4 regions of the Ruegeria sp. YTSA135 genome follow, and region 3 is predicted to be linked to each of the others. Evidence: riboswitches for the same ligand, from Rfam matches in the RefSeq annotation. Region 3 holds a riboswitch; each other region holds the start of a gene.
What was found. A riboswitch is a leader RNA that binds a small molecule or an ion and turns the genes downstream of it on or off. The one in region 3 is predicted to bind cobalamin.
Positions count from the first base shown of each region.

Region 1: another riboswitch for cobalamin. It lies ahead of AC2FIT_RS17010 (aromatic ring-hydroxylating oxygenase subunit alpha); the one in region 3 lies ahead of nrdH (glutaredoxin-like protein NrdH).
Region 2: another riboswitch for cobalamin. It lies ahead of AC2FIT_RS03215 (hypothetical protein); the one in region 3 lies ahead of nrdH (glutaredoxin-like protein NrdH).
Region 4: another riboswitch for cobalamin. It lies ahead of AC2FIT_RS05005 (TonB-dependent receptor plug domain-containing protein); the one in region 3 lies ahead of nrdH (glutaredoxin-like protein NrdH).

Region 1 is NZ_JBXWNC010000014.1:66,331-71,230, reverse strand. It holds gene AC2FIT_RS17025 (pyridoxamine 5'-phosphate oxidase family protein) at 1-400, opposite strand, end outside; gene AC2FIT_RS17020 (glutathione S-transferase family protein) at 468-1,091, opposite strand; gene AC2FIT_RS17015 (LysR family transcriptional regulator) at 1,217-2,104, shown strand; cobalamin riboswitch at 2,243-2,446, shown strand; gene AC2FIT_RS17010 (aromatic ring-hydroxylating oxygenase subunit alpha) at 2,529-3,782, shown strand; gene AC2FIT_RS17005 (FAD-binding oxidoreductase) at 3,788-4,867, shown strand.
Region 2 is NZ_JBXWNC010000002.1:46,697-51,596, forward strand. It holds gene AC2FIT_RS03195 (5'-nucleotidase C-terminal domain-containing protein) at 1-1,173, shown strand, start outside; RNA gene ffs (signal recognition particle sRNA small type) at 1,213-1,311, shown strand; gene AC2FIT_RS03205 (alpha/beta hydrolase family protein) at 1,343-1,915, opposite strand; cobalamin riboswitch at 2,205-2,424, shown strand; gene AC2FIT_RS03210 (hypothetical protein) at 2,382-2,615, shown strand; gene AC2FIT_RS03215 (hypothetical protein) at 2,587-2,913, shown strand; gene AC2FIT_RS03220 (protein-tyrosine phosphatase family protein) at 2,915-3,451, opposite strand; gene AC2FIT_RS03225 (DNA polymerase III subunit gamma/tau) at 3,544-4,900, shown strand, end outside.
Region 3 is NZ_JBXWNC010000015.1:7,871-12,770, reverse strand. It holds gene AC2FIT_RS17360 (DUF3604 domain-containing protein) at 1-313, shown strand, start outside; gene AC2FIT_RS17355 (peptidyl-prolyl cis-trans isomerase) at 475-1,296, shown strand; gene AC2FIT_RS17350 (HupE/UreJ family protein) at 1,293-2,294, shown strand; cobalamin riboswitch at 2,411-2,603, shown strand; gene nrdH (glutaredoxin-like protein NrdH) at 2,687-2,908, shown strand; gene nrdI (class Ib ribonucleoside-diphosphate reductase assembly flavoprotein NrdI) at 2,933-3,337, shown strand; gene nrdE (class 1b ribonucleoside-diphosphate reductase subunit alpha) at 3,319-4,900, shown strand, end outside.
Region 4 is NZ_JBXWNC010000003.1:42,910-47,809, forward strand. It holds gene AC2FIT_RS05000 (ABC transporter substrate-binding protein) at 1-817, opposite strand, end outside; gene AC2FIT_RS05005 (TonB-dependent receptor plug domain-containing protein) at 820-2,688, opposite strand; cobalamin riboswitch at 2,842-3,045, opposite strand; gene AC2FIT_RS05010 (Crp/Fnr family transcriptional regulator) at 3,689-4,414, shown strand.

The sequences.
Region 1 (4,900 bases), on a different contig from region 3:
CATGATCCCCAACCGTACCCACGGTTGCGGTGGCTCGGTTGCGACGACGAGTGGACAGCTCAATCCCAAGAACACCGATCGGGGCTCCGTCCTGTAATGCGGGGTTGAGCGGGTCGTCCGCCAAGGGTCGCGCATCAATGTCCAGACTTCGGTCATGTGGCGTCTGTATGAACCCCGGACGGCCCGAGATCATTGACGCCCACGGCCAGCCATCGGCGTCGACGCTGCCCAAGACCAGAAAGGGAAGCTTGCCAAAGAATTCTCGATGCTGGTCGGGCATGAACGGACGAATGAACTTGCGACCGAATTCCTCGATCCTATCCCGCCTACCAACACGAGATTGCATCTCACGCTCGCCAGCATGAAAGGGAGATTTCATTTCAGTGGCTTGATCGTTCATGGCAGACCTCGTGTGTTGTGGGATCGAAGGCCAGTCGCGGGTGCGACTGGCCAATTGCATAGCAGGATTAGGCTGCGTTCAAGCCAACTGCGGTGCTTGGCATGGGGACAAATCCATCCAGCGCCTCGACATTGGCCAGAAGGCGACGCACATTCGCATAAGGCTCAAGCGAGATGCCACCCTCGGGCGCGTGTGCTGTGTAGCTGTAGATTGCAATATCCGCGATGGTTGGCGCATCGCCGACCAGCCAGTCGCGGCCCTCCAAGTGGTCATCCAGCTTTTTCAGAACATTAGCCGCAGTGGCATGGGTAAACTCCATGTTCAAAGGTGCGTTGAACACGTTGATCAGACGCGCGGCGGCAGGGCCGAACGCAATCTCACCCGCTGCGAGGGTCAGGAATTTCTGCACCTCGGCTTCACCGACAGGATCAGAAGGCAGGTAGGAAGGCGCATACTTCCGGGCCAGATAGACCAAAATGGCGTTGCTGTCGCTTACAACCACGTCGCCGTCTTGCAATACGGGCACCTGACCCGCCGGGTTGAGCGTCAAGAACGGCTCGCGCTTGTGCTCACCACCCGCAAGATCCACGTCGATAACGTCGTGTTTAATCCCGGCAAGGTTGGCGAACAGACGGACCCGGTGCGAGTGACCGGATAGAGGGAAGCTGTGAATTTGGATCGTTTCGGACATCTGGAAACTCTTTCTCTGATTGAGGGTTTGGGCTGTTGATCAGCATCTGTGCCCCAGACATAGTTTGCTTTCACTTGGGCGATAATATATCAATTTGGTGAATTACTATGAACGTGGCGTAGACAATGGATACGATTCAGGGCATGCGAGCTTTTGCGGCAGTGGCAGCACATTCGTCATTTACAGAAGCCGCAAAACAGATCGGTATAAGCACTAAATTGACCAGCAAATATGTTGGCCAGTTGGAGGATCGTTTGAATGCGCAGCTTTTCAACCGAACCACCCGCAGTGTCACCTTGACCGACACCGGGCGATCCTATTACGAACGCTGTCTGCCCCTGCTGGAGCAGTTCGATGAATTAGAACGCCTTGTCCAGCAACGCCAGACAGAATTGGCGGGGCGCATACGGATTACTGCGCCGACAGGCTTTGGCTCGGCCGAATTGATCCATCTGTTAAAACCCTTCCAGACCGAGCATCCAAAGGTCTCGATCGAGCTGCACCTGTCAGATCATCATGTTTCGATGGTTGAGGAAGGCTTCGATCTGGCCATTCGGTTCGGCGTTTTGAAGGATTCGAACCTTGTCGCACGCAAGCTCACGGACATGCGGATTGTGTGCTGCGTGTCACCCGAATACCTGGCGCAGCACGGGACACCAAAAGAACCGGCAGCACTGGCAACCCATAATTGCCTGCTTCAGACCACCGGCAGCTTTTCTGACCACTGGGCGTTCAAAGCAAAAGGTCGAGAATACACGGTTCCGGTTACGGGCAATTTCCGCGCAAACTCACCGCGTGCGGTTGCACATATGGCTGCGGATGGGCTGGGGATCGGGCGGATTCCGCTTTATACGGGGCAGTCCTTTTTGGACACAGGAAAACTGCAACTTCTGTTCGAAGAGCAAGAGGCTTTATCGTTGGGCCTTTACGCGGCCTACCCGCAAAACCGCCACCTGACCGCACGTATTCGTGCGTTGATCGACCACCTTGCGGCGCAGTTTCGCGGGGTTTGAAAACGGCGTTTCGATTGCAGACCTTCGCATCGGTACACAATTCGAACCGCAGGCAGACATTTTCACCAAGCAGTACACCGGCGTGTCTGTTTCAGAGCGGAAAATGTCGCAAGTATTTCAGCGCTGGATTGGGCTTGAAATAACTTACGGCCACGAGGTGCCGACATTTGATTCTCAGGTGGCGGAGAATTGGGAAGCCGGTGCAAATCCGGCACTGCCCCCGCAACGGTAACGAAGGTCAGGCTCAGCAATCAACCACTGGGGGGAGGATCCCGGGAAGGTGCTGAGACCGGGCGCAAGCCCCTTCCAAGTCCGGAAACCAGCCTCGCTGATATGTCAAACTGCGGGTGGCGGTGGGGGCACGGGTTTCGGACGCGATCCTCACGCGCCTCCGGACTGGTCCCTCTTGTCATCTGCCCAAGCAATGCCGCGGGGCGCGGCAGGAGAGCCAGAAGTGAACAGAATTCAAAGCCTGTTGGCGCGTCGAAATCCGGCTTATGCCCTGGAACAGGCATTCTACACCGACCCGGAGATTTTTCAGACCGACCTTGAAACAATCCACTACCGCGATTGGCTATTTGCCATTCCGGCATGTGAATTGGCCAAAGCAGGCGACTATGTCACCTATAACATCGGTGCCTATCGCGTGATCATCGTGCGCGGTGCAGACAATCAAATCCGGGCGTTTCATAACACCTGCCGTCATCGCGGATCGGTGATCTGCAAAGCGTCCAAGGGCCATGCGCCCAAGCTGGTCTGCCCCTACCACCAGTGGACTTATGAACTTGACGGCTCTTTGCTGTGGGCGCGGGACATGGGTGCTGATTTCGACCCCAAGCAGCACGGGTTAAAGGCAGTGCACTGCCGCGAGCTGGCCGGTCTGGTCTATATTTGTCTGGCAGAGGACGCGCCGGACTTTGATACGTTCGCCAATATCGCAGGGGCCTATCTAGAGCCACATGACCTGGGCAATGCCAAGGTCGCTTTCGAAAGCTCTATAATCGAGAACGGGAACTGGAAGCTGGTTTGGGAGAACAATCGTGAGTGTTACCACTGCGGAGGGAACCATCCCGCGCTGTGCCGCACTTTCCCCGATGATCCGACCGTAACCGGCATCGAAGGGGGCGCTCTGCCAGCACATTTGCGAACCCATTTCGACCGCTGCGAAGCCGCAGGGCTGCCGTCACAATTTTACCTGCACGAGGATGGGCAGTACCGTCTGGCCCGAATGCCCCTGAAGGAAGGGGCCCAGAGTTACACGATGGATGGCAAATCCGCCGTGCGCCGCTGGTTGGGCCAATCACCCTTTGCTGATGCGGGATCGTTGTTGAAATTCCATTATCCGACCACGTGGAACCATTTTCTGGCGGACCATTCCATCGTTTTCCGCGTGACACCAATCAGCCCCACGGAAACCGAAGTCACGACGAAATGGCTTGTCCATAAGGATGCCGTCGAAGGCGTGGACTATGACCTGAAACGCCTGACCGAAGTTTGGGAAGCGACCAATGATGAAGACCGCCAGGTGGTTGAGGATAACCAGCAGGGCATCAACAGCCCGGCCTATGTACCCGGACCCTATTCTGCGATACAGGAATCCGGCGTTTTACAGTTTGTCGATTGGTATTGCGCAACTCTGACGCGCCGATTGATCCCTGACGCTTTAGCTGCGGAGTGACGGTTATGGACGTTGTGACCTCGGCAACAGCCGTCTGGCAGGACAGTGAAAGTTTGGAATGCGTCTCGGTCGTGCCCGAAATGCCAAATACTGCCAGCTTTACATTTCGGGCCCCTTCTGGCGCCCTGTTCAGCTACGAGCCCGGACAATTCCTGACGCTGGAAATTCCGGCACCGGGTCAACCGGGCGGCGTTGTGCATCGCACCTATACAATCTCATCGTCGCCTTCACGGCCCAGATCGATCACGATTACGGCCAAGGCGCAGTCCAATAGCATCGGCACGCGCTGGATGCTTGACAACCTGCAACCAGGCATGCGGATCAAAGCCATTGGCCCGGCAGGTTTGTTCACGAATGCCAAGAGTTCCTCTGGCAAATACCTGTTCATCTCGGCCGGTTCAGGCATCACACCCTTGATGTCGATGACAACCTGTATGTGGGATGAAGGGCGCACGCTGGACGTTGTGTTCATCAATTGTGCCAAACGGCCGTCTGAAATCATCTTTCGCCAGCGGTTAGAGCAAATGGCCAGCCGGACGCATGGGCTGAACTTGAAATTTGTAGTCGAGGAACCCGACCCGTACCGCCCCTGGACCGGATATCAAGGCCAGTTTAACCAGCTGATGCTGGGCCTGATGGCACCGGATTATCTGGACCGCGAGGTTTACTGCTGCGGCCCGGAGCCCTTTATGCAAGCTGTGCGCGATGCGCTTGCCGGTCTGGGCTATGACATGGAAAACTACCACCAAGAAAGTTTCGGCGCACCTGTTGAGACTAAAGCACAGCAACCGGAACTGGATGATGTTGTTCCCGACGACGACACCAGTGCCGAAATTCTTTTCGCAAGCTCAGGCGTCACGGCGAAGGTGGCCGAAACCGATACGGTTCTGGCGGCTGCACGGTCTGTTGGTCTGAATATCCCATCAGGCTGTACGTTCGGTGTTTGTGGAACTTGCAAGGTCAAGAAGATCAAGGGTGACGTCCACATGGTCCACAATGGTGGCATTTCAGAAGACGATATTGAGGCCGGGTATATCTTGGCCTGCTGCTCGAACCCGATCGGAAAGGTCGAAGTCGAAGTCTGACAAACAATAGTGGCGCGGGCGTCTTGCGACGCC
Region 2 (4,900 bases), on a different contig from region 3:
AATGGGATTGATGCCTTGATCGCAGGACATTCGCACCTGACGCTGCCCGGCAAAACACATGAGGGCTTTACGCATGTCGATGCGAAACGGGGGAAGGTACATGGAAAGCCGGTCGTGATGCCCGGAGCGGCCGGCGCAAATCTTGGGTTGGTTGATCTGGAATTGAAAAGGCTTGAGGGCAGAGAATGGCGCTTGCGGCACAGTCATGTCGAATTGCGGTCGGTATGCCCTTCAAAACCTGGCGCGTCGCCCGCGCCCGTCGCAAATGATCCGGTATTGAGGCAACTCTTCGCCCCCGGTCACTTGGAAACCCGGCGGCGCACAGCACAACATATCGGTAAGACCGATCATCACCTGCACAGCTATTTCAGCTTTTGCGCCCCGGACAGAGGTCTAGTTCTGACGGCAGCTGCACAAGCGGCAGCGGTCAGGCCCTATTTGCAGACGACACCGTTTGCAGGTTTGCCGGTTCTGTCTGCAGCCGCGCCGTCCAAGGTCGGAGGACGCGCCGGTCCGCGATATTTCACTGATATCCCGGCTGGTCAGATCTGTGTGCGCCACGTGAACGATCTATGTATCTTTCCCAATGAATTGCGGGCCGTATTGGTTGACGGAAGACAGGTCACGGATTGGTTGGAAATGTCCGCGAGTGTTTTTAATCGCATTCAACCCGGCCAGCACGCCGATATGATCAACACAAACCGGGCCGGGTACAATTTTGACATTCTGCAGGGTCTGACCTATCAGATCGACCTGTCTCAGCCCGCACGTTTTGACTTGGCAGGCCATCTGATTTCCCCCTCTCACCGACGTATTCGAAACACTTGTTTTAAGGGGCAACCATTGACCGCTGAACAGCGGTTTGTGGTTGCGTCGAACAATCATCGCGCCAATGGCGGCGGCCATTTCCGGTTTATGGAAGCAGCAGAGCGCATAACCCTGCCGCCATTGCTTGTTCAACGCGCTCTGCAGGATTATCTGTCCGAATCTTTGCCGCGCGACCCACTTGAGGGAGCCCCCTACCCCTTTACCTTTGTGCCCGTGCAGGGTGCGACAAGCCTGCTTCGGACAAGCCCAAAAGCGCAAGCTCATATCGCGGAACTGGATAGTTTTAACCCTCAAGTCATCGGAATAGATGATGAAGGCTTTTTGCTTATCCGATTGACGCTCTGACGGGTTGTGTTTCGCAAGAAGTTTGCCTATATCCCTGCGTGAGAGGTTGGCGCGGGCGAGCGCCTCGCCAACCTGGTCAGGTCCGGAAGGAAGCAGCCACAACGAGCCCCGCTTGGGTCGATGTCCAACCTCTCACTTCACCCTCACCAAATTTCTGCATGCGCCTAGCCTAGGCAATCAATCGCGGCCAGACTGCGGCGTTACGACGGGCAAAGGCTCCGATATGTCCTACCTTGGGCAATCCAAGCTCAGCCGGCGACAATACATGCCGGCGCGCGTTGGGTCCGAAAAGACCGGCCAGCCGCCAAACCGCCTTTGGCGGCACTACATCGTCATCGTCGAATGTAAAAAGGTCCACGGGTGTGTCTGGCGGCGCTTCGCGAGCGTCGGGCAAGGTCACCCCGATTTCAGGCAGATAGTTGCGCGGTGCGGTACTCCATCCGCGCCACTGCCAGTACACTGACGCGGGCAAATCTGCCCCGAAACCCAGCGCCTTGCCCGGCAAATAGCCCAGTGTTTTTACGGCCAATGGGGCATGACCGTACCAGAACAGCAAGGCAAGGCCGCGGTATGGCCACGGGTGATCCGACACTGTGACCAACCCGGAACAAACACAAATCATACGATCAATCTGATCCAGATCGGATTGAATCGGCCCCAACATTCCACCGATGGAATGGCCAATGCTCCATTGCTGCGCATTGGGAAACCGCTTTCGCATTTCGGCGCGTGCTGCGGGCATATCTGTCAAAGCCCAATCCGCCATCGTGGCCCGCGCCGCCTTTAGCGGGCCGTTCGGGGCGTGTCTATCGGGAAATATAGCCGAGCCGACAATTGGGTCGTACCTGACGGAATCAGAATATCTTCGGTCAGCACGGCTTGTTCGGTATCCAGCATCCTACCCTCTATCTGAACCAATCAGTTCACCTGATGTATCCGCATGGATTGCCGGGCCAAGTCAATCGGGTTTCAACATGACCCCACGTACCCCCACCAAACCAAGAGGTCGCTTGACTCAAGCCACACTGACCCGCTAGCGATGGGCAGATGGTTCTTGCCCCGGCACTCGGGGCGGGATGAAAAGGGAACACGGTGCGGTCCTGCCCGTGAAATCGGAATGGACCAAGGCCGAGACTGCCCCCGCAACTGTAAGCGGTGAGCAATGCCGAAACGCCACTGGCCGCAAGGTTGGGAAGGTCGGCAACGCGATGACCCGCAAGTCAGGAGACCTGCCATCGAAACAAAATCGAAACTCGGGCGGGGTGCCCGGACTGGTCGTCAGTACGATGACACACCTGATCCATGCCCCGGTCCATGCGCGGAGGGCGCGGTATGATCTGGAAGACAAAGACACACCAATTCTCTGCCACCGTGTGTCAGAAAACCGGCAAAACCTGTCCGGCACTGGCGCAGATGGCGCGCTCGGTCGTGCGGGCGGTTGAGACCGCGGTCCCGGCGACGACCCCTGATTTTGAATTTGCCGGCAACAGTGAGCTTTCCCATTGCCCGCAAGGCTGCGTCGCACGGTTCAGAGCGCAAAAAAACCTTATCCGTATTTACTGCGGGGCCACCGAAGATGCGCCTCTCGAAGTGCTGGAGACATTTGCGGACATGATGTTTGGCCCGGACACGGCCACGCGTCCGGCCGGAATGCTGACCACTCCGCCCTGCGCGATGCTGGAAGTCACGACCCTTGCGACAGACCCTGTCGTTACGATGGACCGGCAAATGGCGCTCTGACCTAGTGGCCTATCACGGGCCGGGCCGCCCATTGCATCTGGCTATCGGTTTCGACGGCGCATTTGCGCACAGCACGCAACCGTTTTAACGCGGTGTCCGGGCTCTCTCCGTGTTCGACCATGAGGCGCAGAACGATCATACCAGAGCGGCCGCAGCCTCCGCGGCAATGCACCAGCACCCGCCCCCCACAGGATAGGATACGCGACACTGTTGCGCCTATATCTGCCCAAGCAGTATCAACCGGCGGCGTCGGAGTGCCAAAATCCTCAATTGGCAAGTGCACCCACCTGACACCATTTGCACGCAGATCGTCCCCCAACCTGATCGCGCCTTCTTGCAGCATTTCATCCGTCGTAGTTACCGAGATCACAAGACCAGGCCGCCAATCGCGGATAGCAACGAAATCCCGTGCGTATTCATCGCCGCAGCCGGGCAGCGGCGACAAGGCAACAATGCCGTTTCCAACGTGAACTGGGTGAATGCCAAACCTGTCCACCGTGTCCCCTCTTTCATGCGTGCTTCTAAGGTGAACAAACATTCTTGCAAACGAATTTTCATCCTAGGTGGCTGTGGACGTGGGGCGCGGGGGTCTCTACGCTGCGGTTCTGAACCGAATCCGACAGAGCAGATATGAACGACACGCCCAGCCCCGCCTATCAGGTTCTTGCCCGCAAATACCGCCCGGAAACTTTTGCTGACCTTGTGGGTCAGGACGCGATGGTGCGCACGCTGAAAAACGCGTTCGAGGCTGATCGGATCGCGCAAGCCTTTATCATGACCGGTATTCGCGGCACCGGAAAAACCACCACGGCGCGGATCATTGCGAAAGGCATGAACTGCATCGGTCCGGATGGTCAAGGCAAGCCGACAACCGAACCATGTGGTCAGTGCGAGCATTGCGTTGCCATCATGGAAGGCCGCCATGTCGACGTGATGGAAATGGACGCCGCCAGCCGAACTGGCGTGAACGATATTCGCGAAATCATCGACAGCGTCCGCTATCGCGCCGCCAGCGCACGCTACAAGATCTATATCATCGACGAAGTTCACATGCTTTCGACCAGCGCATTCAACGCGCTACTCAAGACGCTTGAGGAACCGCCCGAACATGTGAAGTTCATCTTCGCCACGACCGAAATTCGCAAGGTGCCGGTGACGGTTCTGTCCCGTTGCCAGCGATTTGATCTGCGCCGGATTGAGCCCGAAGACATGATCGGCCTTCTCAGCAAGATCGCGGCGGCGGAAAAAGCTCAGATTGCGGATGACGCCCTGGCCCTTATTACGCGCGCTGCAGAAGGATCTGCTCGGGATGCGACCTCGTTGCTGGATCAGGCGATTTCACACGGGGCAGGTGAAACCAGTGCTGACCAGGTGCGCGCTATGCTGGGCCTGGCCGATCGCGGACGCGTGCTGGACCTGATGGACATGATCCTGCGTGGTGATGCGGCAGGGGCGCTGACCGAATTGGGGGCGCAATATGCCGAAGGCGCAGACCCACTGGCTGTGCTGCGCGATCTTGCGGAAATCACCCACTGGGTGTCCGTGGTCAAGATCACGCCGGACGCGGCGGAAGACCCGACAGTCTCACCGGATGAACGCGCGCGCGGTCAACAAATGGCCGAGGCACTGCCAATGCGCGTCCTGACCCGGATGTGGCAGATGCTGCTGAAGGCGCTCGAAGAGGTCTCGGCTGCGCCAAACGCCATGATGGCGGCTGAGATGGCCGTGATCCGTCTAACCCATGTGGCTGACCTGCCCAGCCCCGAAGAACTGATCAAGCGCTTGCAGGATGCGCCACCTCCGCCGCCCAATAACGGACCCGGCGGTGGAGTGGCTGCGCCGTCGCAACCTGCCGCGCATGCTCGGACGCCGGTGGCATCGTCCTACACAAGCCCCATGCGCGGAGGGGCCGGCGCACCAAGCGCCGCTTTGGCGCAGGACGCACAAACCGCACTGGCACGTTACCCGACCTTTGATCACGTGGTCG
Region 3 (4,900 bases):
TAATGTGGCGTGGTCAGATGATCGCGCCATAGATGCCGATGGCAACCTGCCCGAGGTCGGCAATACCGTGGATTTGGATACCGCAAGCTGGACGAACACGATCGGCACATCCGAATTGATCACTGTCTGGACCGACCCCGATTTCAACCCGGATGAGCGCGCCTTTTACTATGCGCGGGTTCTTGAAATTCCGACACCTCGCTGGGTTCTGTATGACAAGCTGCGCTTTGGCGTTGACCTGCCGGCAGAGGCGCAGCTGATCCATCAGGAACGGGCCTATTCCTCGCCGATCTGGTACACGCCCGGCAAATGAAACAGCCAAGACTCACACCGGCGTCGAGGCGTTCAATGAAACGTCTCGACACTGGGTCACAGCATTGGTTTTCATGAAGAACCCGCCAGTCAGCCATTTGACTTGCGCCACAGCCCCACCCTACGATTGACGCAAGCAACGACTTGGCTTCAGGATTGTTCATGCGCATTTTGAAAGAGCCCCTGCTTCACTTCATTCTGATTGGAGCAGCCATATTTGGCTGGTTTTCTCTGGTCGGCCAAACGGGCGGAACACCTGAGCGGTCCGAGACGATAGTGATCGACAATGGCGAAGTTGACCTTTTGGCGGCCCGTTTTGAAACCACTTGGAAACGCGCGCCACGCAGTGATGAATTACAGGCCCTGATTGACGCAAGGATACGTGAAGAGGTTCTTGTGCGCGAGGCGCGCAAGCTGGGGCTGGATCGCGGAGATCAGATTGTTCGGGCGCGGCTGGCGCAAAAGATGAACTTTCTGTTCGATGGGATTGCGTCATCCGTGCTCCCCGAGGACGATACGCTTAACACATATCTCGCGGAAAATGTCGCGCGGTTTACGGTGCCTGCGCAGATTGCATTCGATCAGATTTTTCTTGGCGCTCAACCAGTATCGGATGAAATCGACCGGGCATTTTCCGAACTGCAAGCAGGTAAGGATTGGTCTGAGATTGGCCTGGGATCTTTGATGCCAAGCTCATTACCTCTTTCAGCTTCCAGTGCCATTGATGGCACGTTCGGTCAGGGTTTTTCAAACACGCTGTTTATGTTGGAGCCGCGCGAGTGGGTTGGTCCGATCCAATCCGGTTATGGGCAGCACCTTGTCAGGATTACCGAAACACGGCCTGAAGTCCTGCCGCCTTTGAATGAGGTTCGGGAAGAAGTTTTGGCTGCATGGCGCCGGGACACAGCGCAGGAACTGGCTGAGTCGCAGTATGAAAGCCTTGCCGCACAATACCGCATTCAAGCACCGGAACCGCAGGAATGAAGGGGCTGCTTGGTTTGATGCTGGCGATATGGCTTGTCTGCCTGCCCAAAACCAGCCATGCGCATGCCCTTGACCCCGGATATCTGGACCTGAAACAGCTTACTCCCAGTACATGGCAGGTGTTTTGGCGCATACCAGATGTAAATGGGCAACCGATGCAGGTCGACGCCATTCTGCCCGCGTCCTGCACTCCGGCGCAGGGGCCGCAGCCCTTTTTCGACACAGCCGCCTGGGTTTCTTCGTGGATCGCCGCGTGCAATACCCAGATCGCCGGTCAGGCTGTGACTATTCAGGGCCTGGAACGGCAGCGCAACGACGTTTTGTTGCGGTATCAACCCTTGGACGCCTCGGCTGCAACATTGCGATTTACGCCTGAGACGACTGTTCTGAACCTGCCAGAAGATGCATCCACCTCATCCGTTTTCGTTAATTACTTCTGGCTCGGTTTCGAGCATATCCTGGAAGGTTTGGACCACCTCCTGTTCGTTTTTGCCCTGTTTGTTCTGGTGCGTGATCCATGGCGCTTGATCGGGGCTGTGACGGCTTTTACCGTGGCGCATTCGATAACGCTGGCGCTGGCCACGCTTGGCGTGTTGCACGTTCCGTCCGCCCCGGTCGAGGCCGTGATAGCCCTTTCGATCGTGTTTATGGCATTGGAAATCCTCAAACACAAAGATGGCCAAGTCAGGTTGTCAGAGCAGTTTCCCTGGATTGTCTGTTTTTGTTTCGGCCTTTTGCACGGGCTTGGCTTTGCCGGCGCCCTGACCGAGATTGGCCTGCCTTCCGGGGATATTCCGACCGCACTTTTGGCTTTTAATGTTGGGGTCGAAGCGGGTCAGCTTGTTTTTGTTGCGAGCCTTTCGCTCGGGATATTCTTGTGGCGCCATGTGATACGACCTGTTCCATCAGGGTCAGAGACGATTGCAAGGTCGATCACTGGCTATGCCATCGGGTGTGTGTCGCTTTTCTGGCTTGTCCAGCGCGTGAATGGTTTCTAAAGATGGCGCGCTGGACTGTCGGAGATACAAGGGTGCGGCGTGTTTGATACTCCAACCCCAACGAAGAAATTAACACGAAGCGCATACTACATATTGACAACGCCTTACTTCCATACCCAATATGAAGTTGCTTCGGTGATTTCGATTCCGGTCGAAAACTAAGAGGGAAACCGGTGAAATTCCGGCGCTGCCCCCGCAACTGTAAGCGGAAAGTTCGGCTGAACACGCCACTGAAACAGTGTTTTTGGGAAGGCCAGCCTGAACGTCGATCCGCGAGCCAGGAGACCTGCCGCAAGCAAGAACGATAACCACGAACGGAGGGTTCGGGGGCGTGCGCAGGGAATATCTGCGCGATGGCGTCCTCGGCTTTTGATGAAAAGGACAGAGGACAGATGAGCATTACCGTGTATTCCAAACCCGCATGCGTGCAATGTACCGCCACCACCCGCGCGCTGGATGCAAAAGGTATTACCTATGACGTGGTTGACCTGACGCAAGATGACAGCGCCATGACCCACGTGATCGAGCTGGGCTATCGTCAAGCTCCTGTTGTTGTCGCCGGAAGCGATCACTGGTCGGGGTTTCGGCCTGACATGATCGCCCAACTGGCCTAAAGGGTGTCGGCGCCGAGCCCGACGCTGGTCTACTTTTCATCGAAGTCAGGGAATACCCATCGCTTTGTCACGCGGCTGGGCCTGCCTTCTTTGCGCATTCCGATGCGAATGGACCAGATGCCACGCCCCACGCATCCGTTTGTTCTGATCTGCCCGACCTATGCCGATGGCGAAGGGCGCGGCGCTGTGCCGAAACAGGTCATTCAGTTCCTGAACGATCCGGACAGGCGCGCCGGGATCGCTGGAATTATCGGCGCCGGTAACCGAAATTTCGGTGCGACCTATGCCCTCGCCGGTCGCATCATCGCCCAGAAATGCAACGTGCCACTGCTGTATTCTTTTGAGCTGGCCGGCACCGAAACCGACATCGCCCGCGTGCGCGCAGGCCTTGAGAAACTAGGGAGACACCTATGCTCGACAGCAGCCTAAACGAGCAGGACTATCACGCGCTGAACGCGATGCTGAACCTCTATGACGGCGAGGGTAAAATCCGGTTCGATGCGGACCGCATGGCCGCGCGGCAGTATTTTCTGCAGCATGTAAATCAGAATACCGTTTTCTTTCACTCACTGGACGAAAAGCTGGGGTATCTTGTCTCTGAAGGCTATTATGAAGAAGCCGTTCTGGATCAGTATTCCAAGAATTTCATGCGCAAGATCTGGGATGCGGCCTATGCCAAGAAGTTCCGTTTTCCGACCTTTCTGGGCGCGTTCAAATATTACACGTCGTACACGCTGAAGACCCGTGACGGGCAGCGCTTTCTGGAGCGTTACGAAGACCGTGTTGTGATGACCGCACTGGCACTGGCCCGTGGGGATGAGGCGCTGGCCATGTCCTTCATGGAAGAGATTTTGGATGGCCGGTTCCAACCCGCGACCCCAACCTTTCTGAATGCAGGCAAAGCCTCGCGCGGGGAGTTGATCTCATGCTTTTTGCTGCGACTTGAGGACAATATGGAAAGCATTGGGCGCGGCATCAACTCGGCCCTGCAACTGTCAAAACGCGGTGGCGGCGTGGCGCTATTGTTGACCAATGTCCGCGAACATGGTGCGCCGATCAAAGGGATCGAAAACCAATCCTCGGGCGTGATCCCGGTGATGAAATTGCTGGAGGACAGCTTTTCTTACGCCAACCAGCTGGGTGCGCGGCAAGGCGCGGGTGCGGTTTATCTGAACGCACACCACCCCGATATCATGCGGTTCCTCGACACCAAGCGCGAAAACGCGGATGAGAAAATCCGTATCAAAACGCTGTCTCTGGGCGTAGTGATCCCCGATATCACCTTTGAACTTGCGAAGAAAAACGCTGATATGTACCTGTTCTCACCGCATGATGTGGAAAAGGTCTATGGCGTTCCGTTCTCGGAAATCTCGGTCTCCGAGAAGTATCACGAGATGGTCGATGACAAGCGTATCCGCAAATCCAAGGTCAACGCGCGTGAATTCTTCCAGACCATTGCAGAGATCCAGTTCGAATCCGGCTATCCCTATGTGATGTTCGAAGACACGGTGAACCGGATGAACCCCATCGCAGGCCGGATTAATATGTCGAACCTGTGTTCCGAGATTTTGCAGGTCAATGAAGCGTCTGAGTTCAACGATGACCTCAGCTATTCCCATCTGGGTACGGATATTTCCTGCAACCTCGGTTCGCTGAACATCGCCAAGGCGATGGATGGTGGTGATCTTGGGCGTACCGTTGGGGCCGCGATCCGGGCGCTGACCGCGGTGTCCGAGATGTCGGCGATTGACTCGGTGCCATCTGTGCGCCGGGGCAATGACGAAAGCCATGCCATCGGTCTGGGGCAGATGAACCTGCACGGGTTTCTTGCGCGCGAACATATTCACTATGGCAGTGCGGAAGGCATTGAATTTACGTCCGTTTACTTTGCCGCTGTGGCCTATCACGCGATCCGTACCTCCTGCGATCTGGCGCAAGAGCGGGGCGCGCCGTTCAAAGGGTTCGAGGAGTCAGATTACGCCTCGGGTGTTT
Region 4 (4,900 bases), on a different contig from region 3:
ATTGCCAGTCTTCGCGTGCACGCCTGAGGTTTTCAATCGCGCGAACGACGTAAGGAGTACCGCAAACCCAGTCGCGATCCGACACCAGTACCTGACCCGAGCGCGCCCGTAGATGTTTGACCACGGGATGCTGCAAGTATTCTTCGGCCCGGCTGTGTCCCGGATAGGGTTGCGCGGTGATCACGATGTCCGGGTCGGACAGCGCCAATTGTTCCAAAGGCAAAACGCCCCCGGCGGTCATGCCCATCTCTGTCGCGATATTTTGCAGCCCTGCCGCGGTCAGAATTTGGCCAGACAGGGTTTGATCGCCAGATGTCCAACCGTGCGTTGAGTATATCGCGGCACGTGGTCCATGCGCCCCATTTGCGGTTAGTGCTGCAAGCCCTGCATCATAGTCCTGCAAAAGCTTGTCCGCAGCGTACTGACGCCCCAGGACCTCTCCCATTTTCAGGATGTTGGTGCGGATATCCTCCAGCGAGCGGGCGGACTCGAAAACGACGACAGGAACACTCAGCCTTTTGAGCATGTCCACCGTCGCCTGTGCAGAAAAGCGATTTGCGATCACGAGATCCGGCCGTTGCAGGTAGATTTCTTCGGCGAGACCGTGATTGACCCCGTGGCGCATGGCTTCTTTAGTCATGGCCGACACGCGGCTGTCGCGCGCGAAATAAGACACCGAGATCAGTTGGCCAGGGGCAGCCAGCATCATGGCCAACTGATCGGTGCACACATTTATCGAGACCACGCGCTGAGGTTGCGCCCAGGCCATTTTGGTCAGGCTGACCAGAACACAAACAGCAATCAACCGCAGCCACATGATCAAAACGCCGCGCTCAGGCCGATATATCCGGTGCGCCCGCGTTTGGCGAAACCCCAAACGTCGGAATATTCTCGGTCGAACAGGTTGACGATACGACCAGTCAGTTTGACTTTGTCGGTCAGTGAGTATTGCGCCGCGACATCAACGGTTACGTAGTCGGGCAGTTTTTTCGTTTCAAAGCTACCGAAGAATTGCGTGTCGTAATTGTCCGCCACATAACGAATATCGCCGGTTACAGACCCGCGCCCTTGCAGGAACTCTTGCGTTGCGGTCAGCAATAATTCGTGCCGGGGGCGGCGAACTTCCACCGATCCATCCGGGTTTTCCGCGTCGATATAGGTATAGCTAAGACGCAGATCGAGCGTGTCTGTCGCCTCAAGCGTGCCCGAAACCTCTACCCCGCGGCGGGTACTGTCCCCGGCTTGGTTGATGAAGGTCGAACTGCCCAAAACCGGATCGAAGACCGCCGTGATTTCATCAGTTAGATCGTCGTGAAACAGGGTCACATCAACCAATCCGCGACCGGCCCAGAACGGCACTTCGGCACCCAGATCGAAAGACTTGTTTTTCTCGGGTTTCAGGTTCGGGTTGCCGACAAATCCAAAAGAGTCGGCAAACAATTCGAAATAGGATGGATTGACGATGCCTGTCCCGGCCGATCCGTGCAAACGCACGCCTTGGGGCAGAGTGTAAGACGCCGCCAGTGTCCAGGTGAAATCATTCTGGAACGTTTTGTTATCGTCGTACCGGATGCCAGCCTGAACATTCAGCCCATTCTCCAGCGATCCCCGGTACTCCAGCGCGTATGATGTTGTTTCGCGTTCAAACTCGGGATCAGAGGAACTGCTGTCTTCTTCCCATTCCACGATCCCGTTCAGCAAGTGGTTGCTGTCAACCGTCGCGCGCCCGTCCAGGCCGAGGCTTAAAAGATAACGGGCCGAGTCCCGGTCCGTTTCGGTCGGTGTACCACCATTGGTGGATTGTTCGTTATCCGTCCGATCATAGCTGAAACGGTGAACCATTTGACCTCCTCGCGCCTCGTATTCAGCGTAGACCTGACCAAGCCGCTCCTTCCGCTCAGACCGTTGGGTAGGATCGTCTACGACGTAACCCTCGGGGGTAGTGGCCAGGAAGTCTGTGCTGTCGAAGTCATAGTTTTCATCTGAATCGCGAAACACAAACCCAAGTTTCAAACCTTCGGCAACAAAATAATCTCCGGTAAGGTCAATCGTGGTGCGGTCAACACTGTCTTTTTCCCCGTTGCTGCCGGAATAGTCATATCCGTCATCGTCCAGCCGCGCGATACCGACAGCGACGCCGCCTTTATCGTTACGATAGGAATACCGGGCGGACGCGTTGTACCCGTCACCAAATTCAACCGTGCCACCATATTCGTGACCTAGCCCGCCTCTCTTGGTGATGATGTTGACCACACCAGCCGAAGCGTTCGAACCATAGAAGACGGATTGCGGGCCGCGCAAAACCTCGATGCGTTCAATGTTGGCCGTCTGAATGCCGGACAGGATGTATTCTCCGTCACCGCCGGCTGCCGGAACGCCGTTGATCAGGATCAGCGTATGGTTGGCTTCGGCGCCCCGGATTCGAACTTGCGTCAAGGCATCACCTGATCCGCTGACGGACACACCCGGAACAGCCCGCAGGGCGTCTTGCACTGTCGTGATACCACGCTGCTCAATCTCCTGAGAGGTAATCACACTGGCTGCACGGCCGTATTTCTGTTCTTCAATGGGCGTGAAGCCCCCGGAAATCACGATTGTTCCGATATCAATCGTTTCTTGCGCGTGGGCAGCCGTGGCAACTGCAAAAACTGTCGCGGCTGACGCTTTCAGTAAGGCGGTTTTCTTCATTGTTTGTCCCTCGGACCCCTTTCCGGAGAAAGGGCATAAGACACCTTGTTCGGTGTCTTGATTGGTTGTTGTCGTTGGAGGAAAACAACCTCCGCAGACGGCGAAATGTCACCGCTACGGATAGACCGTTGCCAAAGACGCGCCCCGCGTCCGGACAGGGTGATCGCTCTGGCAGGTCTCCTGACTCTCGGATCGACGCCAAACCGGGCCTTCCCATCCCTTTTGGGACAGTGGCATATGCCGGCAAAGCTCACCGCTTACAGTTGCGGGGGCAGTCGAGGAATTGGCGCAATGGCCGCACCCCGTTCCCTATTATCCGGATGGAATCCCACCCGGACCAGAACGCGCGGAAATTGACTGTATCTACTGCGAATTGTCAATCGTGAAGTTGCGATAAGCCTTGAAAATCAGGTTGCGCTGTCTCAAAAGTCTGCCGTGCGCGCCGATTAGGTGGGGTCGGCTGTCCGCAGTTTATGAGCTATGAGTCATCTGCGTCGTCGCATCAGTTTATGCCCAAATCGTACAGGGTCTGGTCAATCCCGTCGCATTCGTGACAGATGATCAGGAGGTCGGGGATCGAGCCGATCATAGACTTAGCCCACATTTTCGCACCGCGACCTGCTCATGATCGCGCGCAAAGGGCAGCGCGACGAGTTTTCTATCTGGCGTATGCCCGCTTTGACCTAGTGGTTTGGCAATGCCTGCGGCCTCTTTTGGGTCAGCCGGCATACAGAGCTTTGTCGAGGCGGCGTTGGTCGCTTTCAACGTTGAGACAAGCGGTGACAAAATGGTACGCTTGGCAGAAATGCAACAAACCAGATACTTGCCAAGGCTGTCATAAACACTGTGCTAACTTTTTGGTTGTGGCTTCTCGGGCTGATCCATAGGCCTTTTTCGGAAGTGGGTATTGTTCTGGAACAAATTTCTTGCGGCGTCATGCGCGGGTGGGATCGGCGAGATTTAGTGGCCACTAGCCCGGATGTTGTGGCATAGGCGGTTCATGAACGACCTACCGACGCGCAAGACCTTACCGCAGCTTGACGAAAGCCTGCTGACGCATCTGCCGCCCTTTTCAAAACTGGAGCGCCGACAGATGCGCACGATCCTTGATCAGGCAAGCTCACGCCGATACGAACCTGGTACCGTAATCTTTGAAGAAGATGCGCCGGCCGACCGGTTTTATTTGTTGCTTGATGGATGTGTTCGCGTCGTCAGGGTTACGCCGACAGGTGAACAGGTCACTGCACTACACATTCCAGCGGGACAATTGATGGGTTTTGCCAAGGCGATTGGGCGGCAGACCTATCCAGCGACGGCGATCACGGCAACCGAAAGCATCGCGTTGAGTTGGCCCATGCGGCTTTGGGAAACGTTCGCAGTAGAATATGACGGCTTTTCGACCGAAACCTACAAGACCGTTGGAATCCGTCTGGGTGAAATAAACAATCGGGTCGTCGAAATCTCAACCTTACAGGTTGAACAACGCGTCGCCAATGCGCTGCTGCGCCTTATCCATCAGACCGGCCGTAAAGTCCCGGACGGGATCGAGATCGACTTTCCGATCACGCGGCAGGATCTTTCGCAAATGACTGCAACCACCCTGCATACTGTCAGTCGCCTGCTTAGTGCGTGGGAAAAGAAGGGGATGGTTGAAAGCCGCCGAAAAAGGATCAAGGTTCTTGATCCGCGAGCTTTGGCCGCAATCAGTGAGGCCAGAATAGAATAGAGTTTCGTTGCTTCCCATAACTCGGGCGGAAACGCGTCATCATTCACGTCGTATTCGCAATGCGCTTCCGCGTTCGTGTGAAAGGGACTTATCAAACAGCACACACAGCGTCCAATGCCGCATGAGCACGGTAACTGTTTGCGGACGGCACGGCATTATACTTTCCAAGGACAGATTGGAATTTTCCAGGCTTGGTTTTCGCATTGACCTCTCCTCCTTTTCGAAAGTCTAGGCAAGGAAATCATCAGAACATTGCGCTTGCGCAAACTTGGTCCGATTGCCACCGGCTAACTATTCCCCATTCCTTGCCCGCAAAGGTAAGCTAATGGTGGAAATCTTAACGAAATCGTCCGCGCGCAACATTTTCTACGGAGGCTCGATCTTTTTTGTCGTGGTTTTCGTGGCCCTGACCGTTCAGTCCCACCGGTATGTCGTCGGCACGTCAACTTCGGGTATGGAGTTGAGTGATGTGGTCGTTCACAGCAA